DNA from 3 places in the Oceanisphaera submarina genome. Region 1 is predicted to be linked to each of the others. Evidence: predicted binding sites of a transcription regulator. Region 1 holds the regulator's gene; each other region holds the start of a gene.
What was found. Region 1 encodes sigma-54, which starts transcription at its own class of promoters, with help from an activator protein. Its sites were predicted from a motif close to TGGCACNGTTTTNGCTT; they were not measured.
Positions count from the first base shown of each region.

Region 2: the regulator sigma-54 is predicted to act here: its motif matches at 1,960-1,976, upstream of ACLEIV_RS01965 (FimV/HubP family polar landmark protein).
Region 3: the regulator sigma-54 is predicted to act here: its motif matches at 2,074-2,090, upstream of ACLEIV_RS13265 (Na(+)-translocating NADH-quinone reductase subunit A).

Region 1 is NZ_JBKGFN010000011.1:46,414-51,474, reverse strand. It holds gene ACLEIV_RS11625 (KpsF/GutQ family sugar-phosphate isomerase) at 1-338, shown strand, start outside; gene kdsC (3-deoxy-manno-octulosonate-8-phosphatase KdsC) at 338-889, shown strand; gene lptC (LPS export ABC transporter periplasmic protein LptC) at 886-1,434, shown strand; gene lptA (lipopolysaccharide transport periplasmic protein LptA) at 1,403-1,933, shown strand; gene lptB (LPS export ABC transporter ATP-binding protein) at 1,936-2,661, shown strand; gene ACLEIV_RS11600 (RNA polymerase factor sigma-54) at 2,712-4,151, shown strand; gene hpf (ribosome hibernation promoting factor) at 4,176-4,463, shown strand; gene ptsN (PTS IIA-like nitrogen regulatory protein PtsN) at 4,466-4,912, shown strand; gene rapZ (RNase adapter RapZ) at 4,923-5,061, shown strand, end outside.
Region 2 is NZ_JBKGFN010000001.1:370,434-375,494, forward strand. It holds gene ACLEIV_RS01965 (FimV/HubP family polar landmark protein) at 18-1,886, opposite strand; gene ACLEIV_RS01970 (4-phosphoerythronate dehydrogenase) at 2,030-3,148, opposite strand; gene ACLEIV_RS01975 (phosphatase PAP2 family protein) at 3,294-4,025, shown strand; gene fabB (beta-ketoacyl-ACP synthase I) at 4,211-5,061, opposite strand, start outside.
Region 3 is NZ_JBKGFN010000013.1:90,912-95,972, reverse strand. It holds gene ACLEIV_RS13270 (NADH:ubiquinone reductase (Na(+)-transporting) subunit B) at 1-487, opposite strand, end outside; gene ACLEIV_RS13265 (Na(+)-translocating NADH-quinone reductase subunit A) at 492-1,835, opposite strand; gene ACLEIV_RS13260 (BolA family protein) at 2,189-2,506, opposite strand; gene ACLEIV_RS13255 (alpha-ketoglutarate-dependent dioxygenase AlkB family protein) at 2,575-3,174, opposite strand; gene ACLEIV_RS13250 (methyltransferase) at 3,216-4,364, shown strand; gene ACLEIV_RS13245 (YajG family lipoprotein) at 4,377-4,955, shown strand; gene ACLEIV_RS13240 (peptidylprolyl isomerase) at 4,956-5,061, shown strand, end outside.

The DNA.
Region 1 (5,061 bases):
GGGTCGGGCTCGATACGCTGATTATCGACGCGCTGCTGGAAATTGGCCGTACCGGCCTGGGCTTTACCGCCGTGGTCGATGACCAGCAGAAACTGGTGGGAATCTATACCGATGGTGATCTGCGCCGCACCCTGGATCATAAAATCGATCTACACCACACTTCCATCGGCCAGGTCATGACCCGCAGCTGCACCACGGCGCACGCCAATATGCTGGTGGCGGAAGCGGTCAAACTGATGGAAGAGAAGAAAATAAGCGGCCTGCTGGTGGTAGATGAACAACAGCACCCGGTGGGCGCCTTCAATATGCACGACCTGTTACGAGCGGGGGTGATCTGATGGAACAAGCAAGCCTTTACGGTCCGGTAACCAGCGACATCTGGCGACGGATGGCCGACATAACACTGCTGATCTGCGATGTGGACGGCGTGCTGTCCGACGGCCTGATCTATCTCGGCAACCAGGGTGAAGAATACAAGAGCTTTTGCACCAAAGACGGTTTCGGTATCAAGGCGCTGCTCAACGCCGGCATCCAGGTGGCGGTGATCACAGGCCGCAACTCCCGCATCGTCAGCGAACGCATGGCCTCGCTCGGGGTCACCCACGTCTATCAGGGCCAGAGCGACAAGATTCACAGCTATCGGGCCCTGCTGGAGACCCTCAAGCTGAGGCCGGAGCAGGTCGCCTATATCGGCGACGATGTGGTCGATTTGCCGGTGATGCTGGACTGCGGTCTGGGTGTAGCTGTGGCCGATGCTCATCCGCTGGTACTACGGCAGGCCGATTATATTACCCGCATCGAGGGCGGCCGAGGCGCAGTGCGCGAGCTCTGCGATCTGCTGCTCGACGCCCGGGGCGAGCTGGAACAGGCCAGGGGCATGAGCCTGTGAGCCGCCAAACCTGGTGGTTTGGCGGCCTCTTCCTGGTCGCCCTTGTCTGCTGGCAGTGGTTCAGGCCGGTCACCGACGCCCCCGTCAACCAGCAGGATTATCAGCCAGACTTTATCGCCAAAAACCTGAGCAGCGTGCAGTACAACCAGCTGGGTCTGCCCTACCGCGGACTGGATGCTGAATATGCGGAGTACTACGAGCCGCTGGCCATGACCCTGATGGAAAAACCTGTTATCTTGCTTTATTCGCCCGATGGCCAGCCCCAATGGCAGTTGAGCGGTGATGAGGGCATGATCAATACCAACGATAACGCGGTATTGAACGGCACCGTGGTCGGCCGGGGGCTGCAACCCGATGCCCTGGTGAAAACCCTGACCACCGAATACCTGGAACTGGATTTTATTAAAAACCAGCTGCGTTCCAACCGGGATGTACAGCTGAACAGCCCAACTTTCCGGGCCCAGGGCCAGGGGCTGTTGGGCAAGCTTGATCAACAAACAGTGGAATTACTGCATGAAACCCGGGCAACCTACTTTACTCCTTAGCATCGGCGGCCTGCTGGCCCTGAGCCTGAGCCTGGCCGAGGCCAAAGAGGCTGATTTCAGCCAGCCGGTAACCATAGATGCCGGTCGCCAGCTGGTGGAGCTGGCCGACAACAAGGTGACCTTCAGCGAGCGGGTCGTGGTCAAACAGGGCACCATGGATGTGCGAGCCGACAGACTGGTGGTGATCCGCACCGAACAGGGTCTGCAATCGATGACCGCCCACGGCGCGCCAGCCACCTACTACCAGGTGCTGGACAACGGCCAGCCGGTCAAGGCCGAGGCCCGGGAGATCCACTACGATATGAAGGCACGCACCCTCACCCTATTGAAGGAGGCGAAGCTGAAGCAGAACGACAATATCGTGACCGGCTATCGTATTCGCTACCATATCGACAAGGAACAGATGGAAGCCGAAAGCCAGGGTGGAGCAGACCGCGTTACCACCATTTTTCTGCCTGAACAGCTGCAGGACATGAATAAAAAAGAGATACAGAACTGATCATGGCAACACTGAAAGCCCGCGGGCTGCAGAAGAGTTACAAGGGCCGTCAGGTAGTGGCCGATGTCAGCCTGACCGTCAATACCGGCCAGATCGTCGGCCTGCTCGGCCCCAACGGGGCCGGCAAGACCACCTCTTTCTACATGATAGTGGGCCTGGTACAGCGCGACGCCGGCAGCATCACCATCGACGAGCAGGACATCAGCTATCAGCCGATGCATGTGCGAGCCCGCGCCGGTATCGGTTATCTGCCCCAGGAAGCCTCCATTTTTCGGCGTCTGAGCGTAGCCGACAACTTAATGGCGGTACTCGAAACCCGCAAGGATCTGGACGCCGCCGGCCGCGACGAGAAAATGGAGCAGCTGCTGGAAGAGTTCAATATCACCCATATCCGCGACAGTGCCGGTATGAGTCTGTCAGGTGGTGAACGCCGACGGGTGGAAATTGCCCGCGCACTGGCGGCCGATCCGCGCTTCATACTGCTGGATGAACCCTTCGCCGGAGTCGATCCCATCTCGGTAATCGACATCAAGAAAATCATTCTGCACCTGCGCGATAGAGGCCTGGGGGTGCTGATCACCGATCACAACGTGCGCGAGACGCTGGACGTCTGCGAGCGGGCCTACATTGTCAGTCATGGTCATCGTATCGCCGCCGGCACCCCGGCCGAAATCCTCGCGAACGAGCAGGTCAAGAAAGTCTATCTGGGTGAACAATTCAGCCTCTAAGCTGACCCGCTGGAGCCCCATGCGGTTGATATAGAAGGACTTTACCAACGATGAAGCCAACTCTTCAGTTACGTATGGGACAGCAGCTGACCATGACCCCCCAGTTGCAACAGGCCATTCGTCTGCTGCAACTGTCGAGCCTGGAACTGCAACAGGAAATTCAGCTGGCCCTGGAAAGCAACCCCCTGCTGGAACAGGAAGAGCCGGACAGCATCGAGGTGGCCGACGGCGGCAACGACGAGCAGATGGCCGCCGATACCGCCATGGAGCAGAATCAGCTGTCCGACGAACTGCCGATGGACACCCACTGGGACGATATCTATACCACCTCAACCGGCAGCGCCGGGAACGGCGGCCTTCCCGAAGGCATGGAGGATACCGTCTACCAGGGAGAAACCACGGAAACGCTGCAGGATTACCTGCTGTGGCAGATGCAACTGACCCCTTTCAGCGAGACCGATCAGGCCATAGCACTGGCCATTATCGACGCCATCGATGATGCCGGCTACCTGACTCAGGGTCTGGAGGATATCCTCACCGCCGTCTCCGGCGGCGAACAGGAGATAGAAGCAGATGAAGTGGAGGCGGTGCTGAAGCGCATCCAGCATTTCGACCCTATCGGCGTCGCCGCCCGCAGCGTGCAGGAATGCCTGCGCATTCAGCTGGACCCTTTTCCCGCCGACACTCCCTGGCTGAACGAGGCCCGTCTCGTCATTGACCGGCACATGGATCTGCTCGGCACCCGGGACTACCGCAGCCTGCAACGCAAGACCAGACTGAAAGAAGAAGAGCTCAGGGAAGTACTGTCCCTGATCCAGCAGCTGGAGCCCAGACCGGGTAACAGCGTGCTTCAGAGCAGCTCCGAATATGTGATTCCGGACGTGGTGGTCACCAAGCGACAGGGTGGCTGGGTCGCCGAACTCAACCCGGAAGCCATGCCCAAGGTCAGGCTGAACCAGACCTATGCCGCCATGGCCCGCCAACCCAGAAACAGCGAAGACGGCCAGTTTATCCGCAACCACTTGCAGGACGCCAAGTGGTTTATCAAGAGTCTCGAGAGTCGAAATGAGACCCTGCTCAAGGTTGCCAATTGTATTGTGGAACAACAACAGGCATTCTTTGAGTATGGGCCCGAGGCCATGAAGCCGATGGTGCTGAATGATGTGGCCGAGGCGGTGGAAATGCACGAATCCACCATCTCCCGGGTCACCACCCAGAAATTCATGCATACCCCCAGAGGGGTGTTTGAACTGAAGTATTTTTTCTCCAGCCATGTGGGTACCGATGATGGTGGAGAATGTTCGTCGACGGCAATTCGTGCCCTGATCAGGAAACTGGTCGGTGCGGAAAACCCGGCCAAGCCACTGAGCGACAGCAAAATTGCCCAGCTGCTGGCCGAACAGGGGATACAGGTGGCCAGGCGGACCATCGCCAAGTACAGGGAATCGCTGGCCATCCCCCCTTCCAATCAGCGTAAACGCCTGATGTAAAGGCAGACCTAGAAGGAAGACGATATGCAAATAAATCTGACTGGACACCATGTAGACATCACGGACTCCCTGCGTGACTATGTGAACAGCAAGTTTTCCCGACTGGAGCGTCATTTCGACAACATTACCAATGTACACGTCGTCCTCACACTCGAAAAATTGCAGCAGGTTGCCGAAGCTAAAATCCACCTCAGCGGCGGCGAAATCTTTGCCAACTCTCAACATGACGATATGTACGCCGCCCTCGATGGCTTGATCGACAAGCTCGATCGCCAAATAATCAAACACAAAGAGAAGCTCAAGCAAAAATAACCATGGAAGTCGCCGACATACTGAGCAGGGGCTGCACCCGCAGTGCAGTCCCCTGCACGAGCAAAAAACGTGCGCTGGAAATCATCAGCGAGCTGGCCGCCCTGCACCTCAACATCAGCAGTCAGCAGCTGTTTGACTGCCTGCTGGCCCGGGAAAAAATGGGTAGCACCGGTATCGGTAACGGTATCGCCATTCCTCATGGTCGTATCAGCGATGACAACCGGGCGACGGCGGTTTTACTCACCTTTGCCGAACCGGTAGAGTTCGATGCCATCGACAATCAGCCGGTTGGCCTGGTGTTCGCCCTGCTGGTACCGGAGCAGGAGTGTAAACAGCATCTCAAGACGCTGTCATTGATTGCCGAAAAGCTCAGTAACAAGCAGGTCTGCAAGCAGTTGCGCCAGGCCGGCAGCGATGACGAGCTCTATAACATCATGGTTTCTTCCTGAGGAGAGCAATATGCAGTTGGTGATCGTCAGTGGCCGTTCGGGCTCGGGGAAAACCGTAGCCCTGCGTGTGCTTGAGGATCTGGGCTATTACTGTGTCGATAATCTCCCCGTCGAGCTGCTGCCCGAGCTGGTACAGATGCGTCGACGCA
Region 2 (5,061 bases), on a different contig from region 1:
AGGCCGGTGAAAGGAAATCAGCGCCTGGCCAACCGTTGCAACAGCTTTTGTGCGTCGCTCTGTTGTTCTTCATTGCCCCGTTCCAGCGCCTCGTTCAGCAGTTCGCGTGCGCTGTCGATATCGTCGATTTCGATATAGGCCCGAGCCAGATCCAGCTTGGCGCCCATGCCTCCCTCATCGAGATCGATATCCACACTCTGCCCCTGCCCGAGCACACCGGCATAGTCATCCAGCTCCAGATCCAGTTTGCGCTCAAATTCACGCTCAGGTCCGTCACTCAGATCCGCTTCGGCCATCAGCTGGTCCACCGAGACATAATCGGTATCGACAGCCTGCTGCTGTAATGTCGGCTCGGGTTCCAGGGGTGCACTCTGTTCCTCGGCCGGCGCCGGCGCTTCGGTATTGAGCAGCAGCTCATCAATATCGTCGCTTGGTACCTGCGTCTCCGGTGGAGTATCGTCTGCCGCCATTTCATCTTCGAACAGCAGCTCCTCGGCGCCCTTGCCGGTGAGCTGACTGCGACTGTCTGCCAACGCGACTTCGTCATCGAACAACGTCTCTGACAGCGCCTCGGACGTCACGGCCGCCTCGGACGTCGACGCCATCGGTTCGGCTTCGTCCTCTTCCATCCGCTGTTGCTCTTCGAGGAACCGGGCGAAGGCATCTTCGTCGATTTCCTGCGCCGGCAAATCAACAGCCATAGGCCCGGATTCCGGTTCGGTGGCAACCGTCGGCTCGGGTTCCGGTTCGGCAGAGAACAAGTCATCAAACTCGTTGCGCTCGTCGTCCATCATCGCCGAGGTGCTCTCGGACAACTCCTGCTCCTGCTCGGCCAGATCCCGCCGTACTCGCTTACGCCACCACAGGGTAAACATCGCCAGCAACAACAAGGCCGGCAAAGTCAGTATCAGCGCCAGATTCAGCGGATTGGACAATAGTTCGTTACCCATGCCGGCCTGGCTGGGCGCAGACTCGGGCGCTGCCTCTGCGGCCCGGCCCTGTTTCAATTCTTCCACCTCGGCCGTTAACCGGGTCAGACCTTGACGCAGTAGCTGATTGTTATCCGCCAGGTTAGCCAGCTGCTCGTTGGACATGGCAACCTGTTCACGTAGCTCGTCCATCAGTTGCAGCTGCAGCCGGGACAACGCCATCTCTTCGGCCTGTTCTGGCGCCGGAGGGGGAGCGATGACCGCAGGCACAACCGGGGCCGCCTTGGGCTCACTTAGTCCACTGGCGTCGCTATCGGCCGACCGGGTAATCGTACTGGCTGGCACGGTCGCCTGCTGCACCGGCGGCACCGCCGCCACTGGAGGCGTCTCCTGCACGGGCAACTCATCTGGCGCCGGCGTGACCACGGCGGGTGACACCGGCCTCGGCCGGGCGACAGCCTGCGCAGGTTTCGCTGTCGGAGCAGGTTTCGGGGCGGTGGCGGCCCGCGTTACGCTGCGGTTACCCTGTCGGCTTAAACGGCGAAACTCCACCTCGGCGTCACGCGGCGAGCGCTGGCGAGCCTGCGACTCTGTCGGCAGCCGCAAGCGCGCACCACGCTGCAGGTAATTGATATTACCGCGCACAAACGCCTGGGGATTGAGGTGGTAGAGCGCCACCATGGTCTGCTGCACCGTCACCGGCGCCCGGGTATGGCGGGCGGCAATGGCCCAGAGGGTATCGGTGCTCTGCACCGGGCCGTAACGGCCGGGGCTCGCCACCGGCTGAGAGGCTGACGGCTGAGAGGCTGACGGCTGAACCGGCGCGGCGGCAGGTGCAGGTGACGCCGATTCCGGCCCTCTGAGTTCGATATAGAATTCACTCTGGGCCATTGCCGGGGCTATGCAGGCCAGCCACCCGGCCAGACCAAAACCGATATGGGGTCTGAATCGTTTCATTATGTCTCTTGTATCCTTTTCCTGACGCGGAACCGGTTCGTCCGGCGGTCGAGGCGGGCTATGTCACCAGTGTAGAAAAAAACAGTGCCAATAGGAACTTATCTGTCCGCTTTCTCTATTAACCGGCTATCGGCACCCGGCCTTCAAACTTTAAAGCCCAATGCTTCGCCAGCGTCGGTCATTCCCGACAGTAGTACGGAGCCCAGCTCGCGACGCTGGGGATACTGCTTGCGCAATCGGTCAAAAAAGCCCGGCTGGCCCAGGGCCTGGCGAAAAGCGGTGTCGTCCTGCTCTATGTCGTACACTAACCGCACCAGACTTGCCACCAATGCCTGATCCGGCGCCTGGTTCAGATACACGGCGCCTATCGGCGGCGGTGGCAACAACTGCTCGGGGGTATGTCGCATACTCACCTGCTGCTGCTCGCACAAGGCCCGGTAGAGAGCAAAGGTACCCCTCGCCTTGCCTTCGAGGCTATAGCCGGCGATATGAGGAGTGGCCAGCAAGACATGAGGCACCAGTGAGGCCAGCACCTCGGGCTCATGCTCCCACACATCCATCACCAGGGTCAGCTGAGAGGAACCCTGTTGGTGAGCTAATTGTTGCCGGGCCAGCAAGGCCCGGTTGTCCCATACATCGCCCCGGCAGGCGTTGATCAGTACCTGGTCATCACTCAGCCCGGCGATCGCGTCCTGATCCAGCAGGTGCCAAGTTGGATGATCACCGCCGTGAGTCAGGGGGACATGAAAACTGACGATATCGGCGCCCAGTGCCTGTTCAAAACCGACAAACGCTGTCGTGTCCTTCAATGCCCTCGGCGGATCACACAAGAGGACTGTCATGCCCAGTGCCCGGGCTCGTGCGGCCACTTCGACACCGGTATTGCCAACCCCCACCACACCCAGGGTTTTATCCTTCAGCGACCAGCCCTTGTGCCCAGCCACCCGCAGCAAGGCCGCCAGCACATAATCACCCACCGCGACCTTGTTGCAACCCGGCGCACTGGCAAAGGCGATGCCCCGCCGGGCCAACAGCTCGGTATCGATATGATCGCAACCAATGGTGGCGGTGCCCACAAAGCTCAGCCGTTCGGCCTCGGCCAACAGGGCGGCATCCACCCGGGTAATGGAACGCACCAGCAATACATCCACATCACGCAACTGCTCGGGCCTGATCTCCCGCCCGGGGCAAGTCACTATCTCGGCCCCGTCACCAAACAGTTCCTGCACGAAGGGCATATTTTCATCGGCCAGCAATTTCATCGACTATTTCCTTGAATGACGGGCCCCTTGAATGACGAGCTCCCCGAATAGCGACTCATTGTACCCCGAGTTGCGGTGGGCTTCAGCTTCCATCGGCCCGCCGTTTTGCTAGAATCATCGCTTTCCTTTCTGACGACTTCTTTTCATGACAGCACGGTTACTGTTCACGGTACTGGCGATACTGGTATTGCCGGTCGCCATCGCCAGCATGGGCTACCAATGGCACTGGCACTGGTTCCCACTGCTGGATCTGGATGATGCCCCAGCCCTGCTGGCCTATGGGCTGACCCTGTCGGTCGGCAAGGTCGGCATCGTCATCACCCTTGTCGGCCTGAGCCTGCTGGTCTTGCACCGCTGGCGGCACAGACCCGGCATATTACTGATGTTTTTTTTCTGCCTGATGGCCGCGCTGGGCAGCGCCTTTGTCACCAAAACGCTGGCCAAGCAGTACTTCAAAGAGCCCCGCCCTTATGTACTGTGGTTGGCTGAAAAAGGACGACTCGCCGACAGCGACCGTTTTTATGCCCAACTACCCGCGATACGGGAACAATGGCTGGCCGATGGTTTGAAAGAAATGCCGGAGCGTCAGGTACCGGGTTGGCTCAAGTTGCACTGGCAGGATGAAGTCAGTTACTCCTTCCCCTCCGGCCACTCCATTGCCGCCATGACCATCGCCGCCTTCTATTGCCTGTTGCTGCTTTATCGACGTCGTTCCCCCTGGCTTATCGGCGCCTTGACCACCTGGGCGGTGGCGGTATGTTATTCGCGGCTGTTGCTGGGCCTGCACTGGCCGGTGGATATTCTGGCCAGCAGTCTGCTGGGGGTGATGTTCGGCGTACTCGGCGCCTGGGCCTTTATTCGCTGGGATCGGCGCTGACGAGTCGGCAGCTCTACGAAATGCATGACGGCTTGCGCATCAGGCCATGAACCCCACCTTCGCGAGGGAGACGATACGGGACTCCCTGGTATTCCTTGCTGCGCCCGGGATACATTTTCGGAGCGAGAGCTGGAAACACAAAAAGGGCGCCGAAGCGCCCTTTTTACTGTGGTATTACCTGTCTATCAGCCTTTGTACTTGCTGAATACCAGGCTGGCGTTGGTGCCGCCGAAACCGAAGCTGTTGGACATGACGGTGTCCAGCTCGGCTTCTTTGTATTCGGTAACGATAGGCAGATTTTTGGCCTTCTCGTCCAGTTCGGTGATGTTGATGCTCGGGGCAATAAAGCCGTGCTGCAGCATCAGTAGCGAATACACCGCCTCGTGCACACCGGCCGCCCCCAGCGCATGGCCGGTCATCGCCTTGGTGGCAGAGATGTAAGGGGCCTTGTCGCCAAACAGGTTGTTGATGGCTTCCAGCTCCTTGACGTCACCGACCGGAGTAGAAGTGCCGTGGGTGTTGATGTACTGCACCGGGGCCGGCGCCGTGGCCATGGCTTGCTGCATACAGCGCACGGCACCTTCGCCGGACGGAGCCACCATGTCGTAGCCGTCGGAAGTGGCACCGTAGCCGGTGATTTCGGCGTAGATCTTAGCACCACGCTTGAGAGCATGCTCCAGTTCTTCCACCACCACCATGCCGCCGCCACCGGAGATAACGAAGCCGTCACGGCCCGCATCGTAGGTACGGGAAGCCAGTTCCGGGGTCTCATTGTATTTGCTGGACAGGGCGCCCATGGCATCGAACTGTAGGGCCAGGGTCCAGTCTACTTCTTCACCGCCACCGGCGAAGACGATGTCCTGCTTGCCCAGCTGGATCTGCTCCAGCGCATGGCCGATACAGTGTGCAGAGGTGGCACAGGCGGAACTGATGGTGTAGTTGATACCCTTGATTTTGAAGGGGGTCGCCAGACAGGCCGAGGTGGTGGACGACATGGTACGCGGCACCATGTAAGGCCCTACACGGCGCACGCCTT
Region 3 (5,061 bases), on a different contig from region 1:
AGGTCACGAAGAAGCCTTCGTTCACTTCATGCTTGCGTACGGTGGCAAACAGTACTTCCCAGAAACCACCGACGATGAACACCGTCAGGTAGATAGGCAGAAAGTAAGTCGCACCCAGCAGCATCTTGCTGCCCCAGCCGGCCCCCTCACCCAGGGTAGCCCCCAGGCTCTGTGCCAGACCATAACGCCAGTTACCGTCAATGACCGAGGCCAGATCTGCCGGGCTGTACATGTTCATCAGGGCATTGATGGTCTGCCCGCCGGAGTTGTACATACCGAAGAACATGGCCGGAAAGGTCGCCATCCACACCATGATCATGATGCGCTTCAGATCGATACTGTCGCGCACATGAGAGGCGTTGCGGGTAACCATGCCCGGGGTATAGAGCACGGTGGCAACCGCTTCATAAAGGGCGTAAAACTTTTCGTATTTACCACCCGGCTCGAAATGGTGTTCGAGCTTTTCCAGAGTGTGTTTCAAGCTCATTTACTTAGCCCTCTAGCTCAATCGTGGTCAGACACTTGCGCAGGGCCTGGCCATAATCGTATTTGCCCGGACACACATAGGTACACAGTGCCAGATCTTCTTCATCCAGCTCCATGCAGCCCATGGTCTGGGCGCTTTCGGTATCGTTGGACAACAGATCACGCAGCAGCAGGGTCGGCAGAATATCCAGCGGCATAATGCGCTCATAGTTACCGATGGGTACCATGGCACGGGCTGAGCCGTTGGTGGTGGTGGTCAGGTCGAACAGCTTACCCTTGGTCAAATGACTCAGGTAGGCGCGGGTCACAGAGAATTTATTGGCACCCGGCGCAAGCCAGCCCATAAATTCTTTTTCGCGACCTTCGGCCAGTACCGATATCTGCAGGTGATAACGTCCCAGATAGGCATGAGGACCATAGGCAGTGGTGCCGTACAGCACAGAACCGGAAATAACACGGTTCTCACCATCCTGCAGCTCACCCGCGGTCAGTTCACTCACGGAGGCACCGATGCGGGTACGCAGCAGACGGGGCTTCTGTACCACGGGGCCACCCAGGGCGACAACGCGATCGGTAAACAGCTCACCGGTAGTGAACAGCTTGCCGAAGGCAATCACATCCTGATAGTTGATATACCAGACCACCTTACCGGGCACGATGGGGTCGATAAAATGAATGTGAGTGCCCGGCAGACCGGCTGGATGCACGCCACCGAACACTTGTTCCGTGATGTTGCCAGCCTGAGCCTGAGGCAGACTGCCTTCGCCCTTACAGACGTGCACCTGACCTTCGGTCAACCGACTCAGCACCTGCAGACCATCGGTAAAGGCCTGGGCACTTTCCTTGATGATCAACTCGGCGTTCGCGCTCAACGGATTGGAGTCCATGGCGGTGACGAAGATGGAGCTAGGGGTGGAACCGATGGCCGGCACCTTGCTGAAAGGGCGGGTGCGCAGCGCCGTCCACAGGCCGGATTCAACCAGCTGTTCGCGAACGGTTTCGGGTTCCAGTTTGGAAAGTTCAGCAGAAGCGTATTTTGAGAAAGTAATCTGATCTTCGCTGTCATCGACTGCAATCACGACCGATTGCAGTATGCGTTTGGCGCCACGGTTGATTTCAACCACGGTACCGCCGGCAGGAGCTGTGAACTTAACGCCCGGGTTCTTCTTGTCTTCGAAGATCACCTGACCTTTTTTGACACGATCCTCTACCTTGACATACATGGTAGGGCGCATGCCCACAAACTCCTCGCCCAGCGTAGCAACGCGCTTGATGGCAGGACCATCGTAGATTACTTGCTCTGGGGCCCCGGAAATCGGGAGGTCCAGTCCTTTTTTAATTGTAATCATACTCACTTGCACTACTTGTTAGGGGAAGACAGGTACTTGCCATGCCAGACATGACAACATGCTGATGAGTCGCTACCGGTCTGCCTCTATCGTGTTGAAACAGCATGACTACAGTCCGGTAACATCCAGCCCGATATAAAAGGCGCATAATTCTAGCACTTTTAACGCGGCGGCTGCCATGGCAATTACCATAATTTACCGCCTCTTTCGGTTAATCCCGGTTGTACGAAGTTTCACCTAGCAAAAATAAGGCCATGATATTTGGCCACTTATTATGCTTTGGTCTTATGGCGACCGGGCAGACTCACGGCCAGAGGTGCAACAAAACTCTCAATGTCGAATAACATTCGTTGTCAGCCCGACACGCCGCTCTGACCACGACAGGCCGGGCTGTCGAGCACGCCTTCGCGCGCCTGCCATTCGGCGGGGGTCAGGGTGTGCAACGCCAGGGCGTGAACACCACCGGCCAGTTCGTCGGCCAGCAGCGTATTCAACGCCCTATGCCGGGCCAGCAGACGCTGTCCCTCGAACTGCTCGCTGACCACCACCAGCTTGAAGTGGGTCTCCGATCCCGGCGCTACCCGGTGCATGTAGCTTTCGTTGATCACTTCCAGATGCGTCGGCGCCAGCGCCGCCTGCACCTTGCTTTCGATAAGGCGTTGTATCGACATAAGGAACTCCTGAGTAAACGACAATAATGCAAGACTGTGGAGATGGGGCGTTCTCCCCTCCCCCCTCTTTATATCAAATAACGAAACGTCAGATTGATGCGTGCCCTGTCTGCCGCTCCGGCTCTGGGCAAGGCATGCTGCCAATGATGCTGCATTTCACCCGCCATCACCAGCAAACTGCCGTGGTTCAGCTGCAGCTGACGACGCTCGCCGTTGTGGTGGCGCAACACAAAGCGCCGCGTCGCGCCTAGACTGACCGAGGCAATCACCGGCTTTGGCCCCAGCCCGGGCTCGTTGTCCGCGTGCCAGCCCATGCTATCCCGGCCATGGCGATACAAATTGAGTAGCACACCGTTGAAGGGCTGTTCGCAGATGGCTTGCACCTGCTTTCGAATCTCGTTTACCAGCGGGTGCCAGGGAGTGGGTTCCCGGGTCTTGCCGGAATAACGGTACGCCGCCTCCCCCATCCAGCAAGACAGCCGGGGCTCGTCGTGTTCGCGCCCGAACAACTGCAACCGATGCTGCTGCCAGGGGATCTCGGTCATGAGTTGCCCGAGCCAGGCATCCGCCTCGGAGATGAAGGCATCCGGCCACCACAGCAGCCGCCCCTGAGGCAGGGATATCCATTCGGGCGAGTCGGCCCACAGCTCCATACTGCTTTCTCCCATTAACTGCTAAAATGCTCTTTTTTCTGTCGAGCCATCGCATCATGAATCTTCACCTTCCCCTGCCCGAGGGGGGCGAGCTGCAGTTGCAGCGCTACCCTCGCTCTGCCCAGCACAGCCTGCAAGCCTGGGATGCGGCCGATGAATATATCATAGCCGAGCTGATGACTCGGGAATGGGACCAGAGCGCTCCCCTGCTGATCCTCAACGACGGCTTCGGCGCCCTCACCCTGGCGCTGCATCAACATAGTCCCTGCAGTTTTACCGACTCGCGCATTGCCGAGCTGGCACTGGCCGCCAATGCCCGGGACAACAACCTCGAGCCGGGCTGGCAGCCGCTGAACAGCCTGTCAGACGGGCCACTTGTCGATGAGCAGGCGCCGGGGCTGGTGCTGATGAAGCTGCCCAAGACCAACGCCATGCTGGAATATCAACTGGCTGCCCTGAGCCGGGTGATGGGACCCAACACCCTGCTTATCGCGGGCGCCAAGGCCAGGGATATTCACAGTTCGACCCTGAAGCTGTTCGAGCACTATCTCGGCCCCACCCATACCAGCCTGGCCAGGAAAAAGGCCCGGCTGATCTTCTGCCGGCCGGATTCGAACAAGCGCCCGGCACCGCTGCCCGCTCCCCTGGCATGGCCGCTGGAAGGCACCGATTTCATCATTCACAACCATGCCAACGTATTTTCTCGCGCCAGCCTCGATATCGGCGCCCGCTTCATGCTGGAGCATCTGCCCGCCAACCATGACGGCGAGATCATCGACCTGGGCTGCGGCAACGGCGTACTGGGACTGATGGCCCTGGCGCGCAATCCCGAAGCGCGGGTTACCTTCGTGGATGAATCCTATATGGCCATGGCCAGCGCCCGCCTCAACGTGAGCGAAAATCTGCCCGAGGCCGAGTCTAGGGCCCGTTTCATGGTCAATAACTGTCTCGACGGCGTAACCGCCGACAGCGCCGACTTGATACTGTGCAACCCCCCGTTTCACCAGCAACAGGCCATTACCGACCATATCGCCTGGCAAATGTTTGTCGATGCCAAACGGGTACTTCGCCACGGTGGCGACTTGCTGCTGGTAGCCAACCGTCATCTTGATTACCATCAGAAGCTGAAGCGTCTGTTCGGTAATCAACGGGTGGTGGCATCCAACCGTAAATTCGTTATTCTCAGAGCCACCAAAATCTCTTAAGGAACTCTTTTCATGAAATCCATCAAATGGTTAATGACCGGCATGCTGGCCCTGAGCCTGACGGCCTGTGCCAGTTACTATCCCATCGCGGTTGATGTCAGCCCCTCGGTACAGACCAGTGCCGGTGTTTACCGGGGACAGCCGGTGTCGCTCGGCAGCAAGGACGGCCGCCAGAACGACTACATCATTCAGATAGAACAAAAAGGCAAGGCACCGGTGGTGGTGGGCGCCAGCAACAACCTGAAGGTGCAGCTGGAGCAGGCGCTGGCTCAGGGGCTGAGCACCCAGGGAGCCTTTATCGAGAACGGCGCCCGCACCCAGGCAGAGTTGGAATTGCAGGAAGTGCTGGCCCGGGTGATCCGCGGCCACATCAGCTACGACGTGGTACAGCAGCTGCGCATACAACTGACCCTGAAACGCGATGGTCGCACCATCACCAAGCAGTATCGCCGCAGCGCCCAGGCCGAATTTCCCGGCCGCCTGCATCCGGAGCTGGACAAGGTAAAAGAGGCCTTGAACGAACAGCTGTCGCTGCTGATGCAGGACATTTTGGCCGACCGGGACGTACAGCAATTTATCGGGGGTAACTAAATGAAACGTTTTATCTTGCTGGCCGCCGGTCTGCTGGCGGCCACCTCCGCCCTGGCCGGCCCCAGGGTCGAGCTGGTCACCAATATGGGCGTCCTCAAAGTCGAGC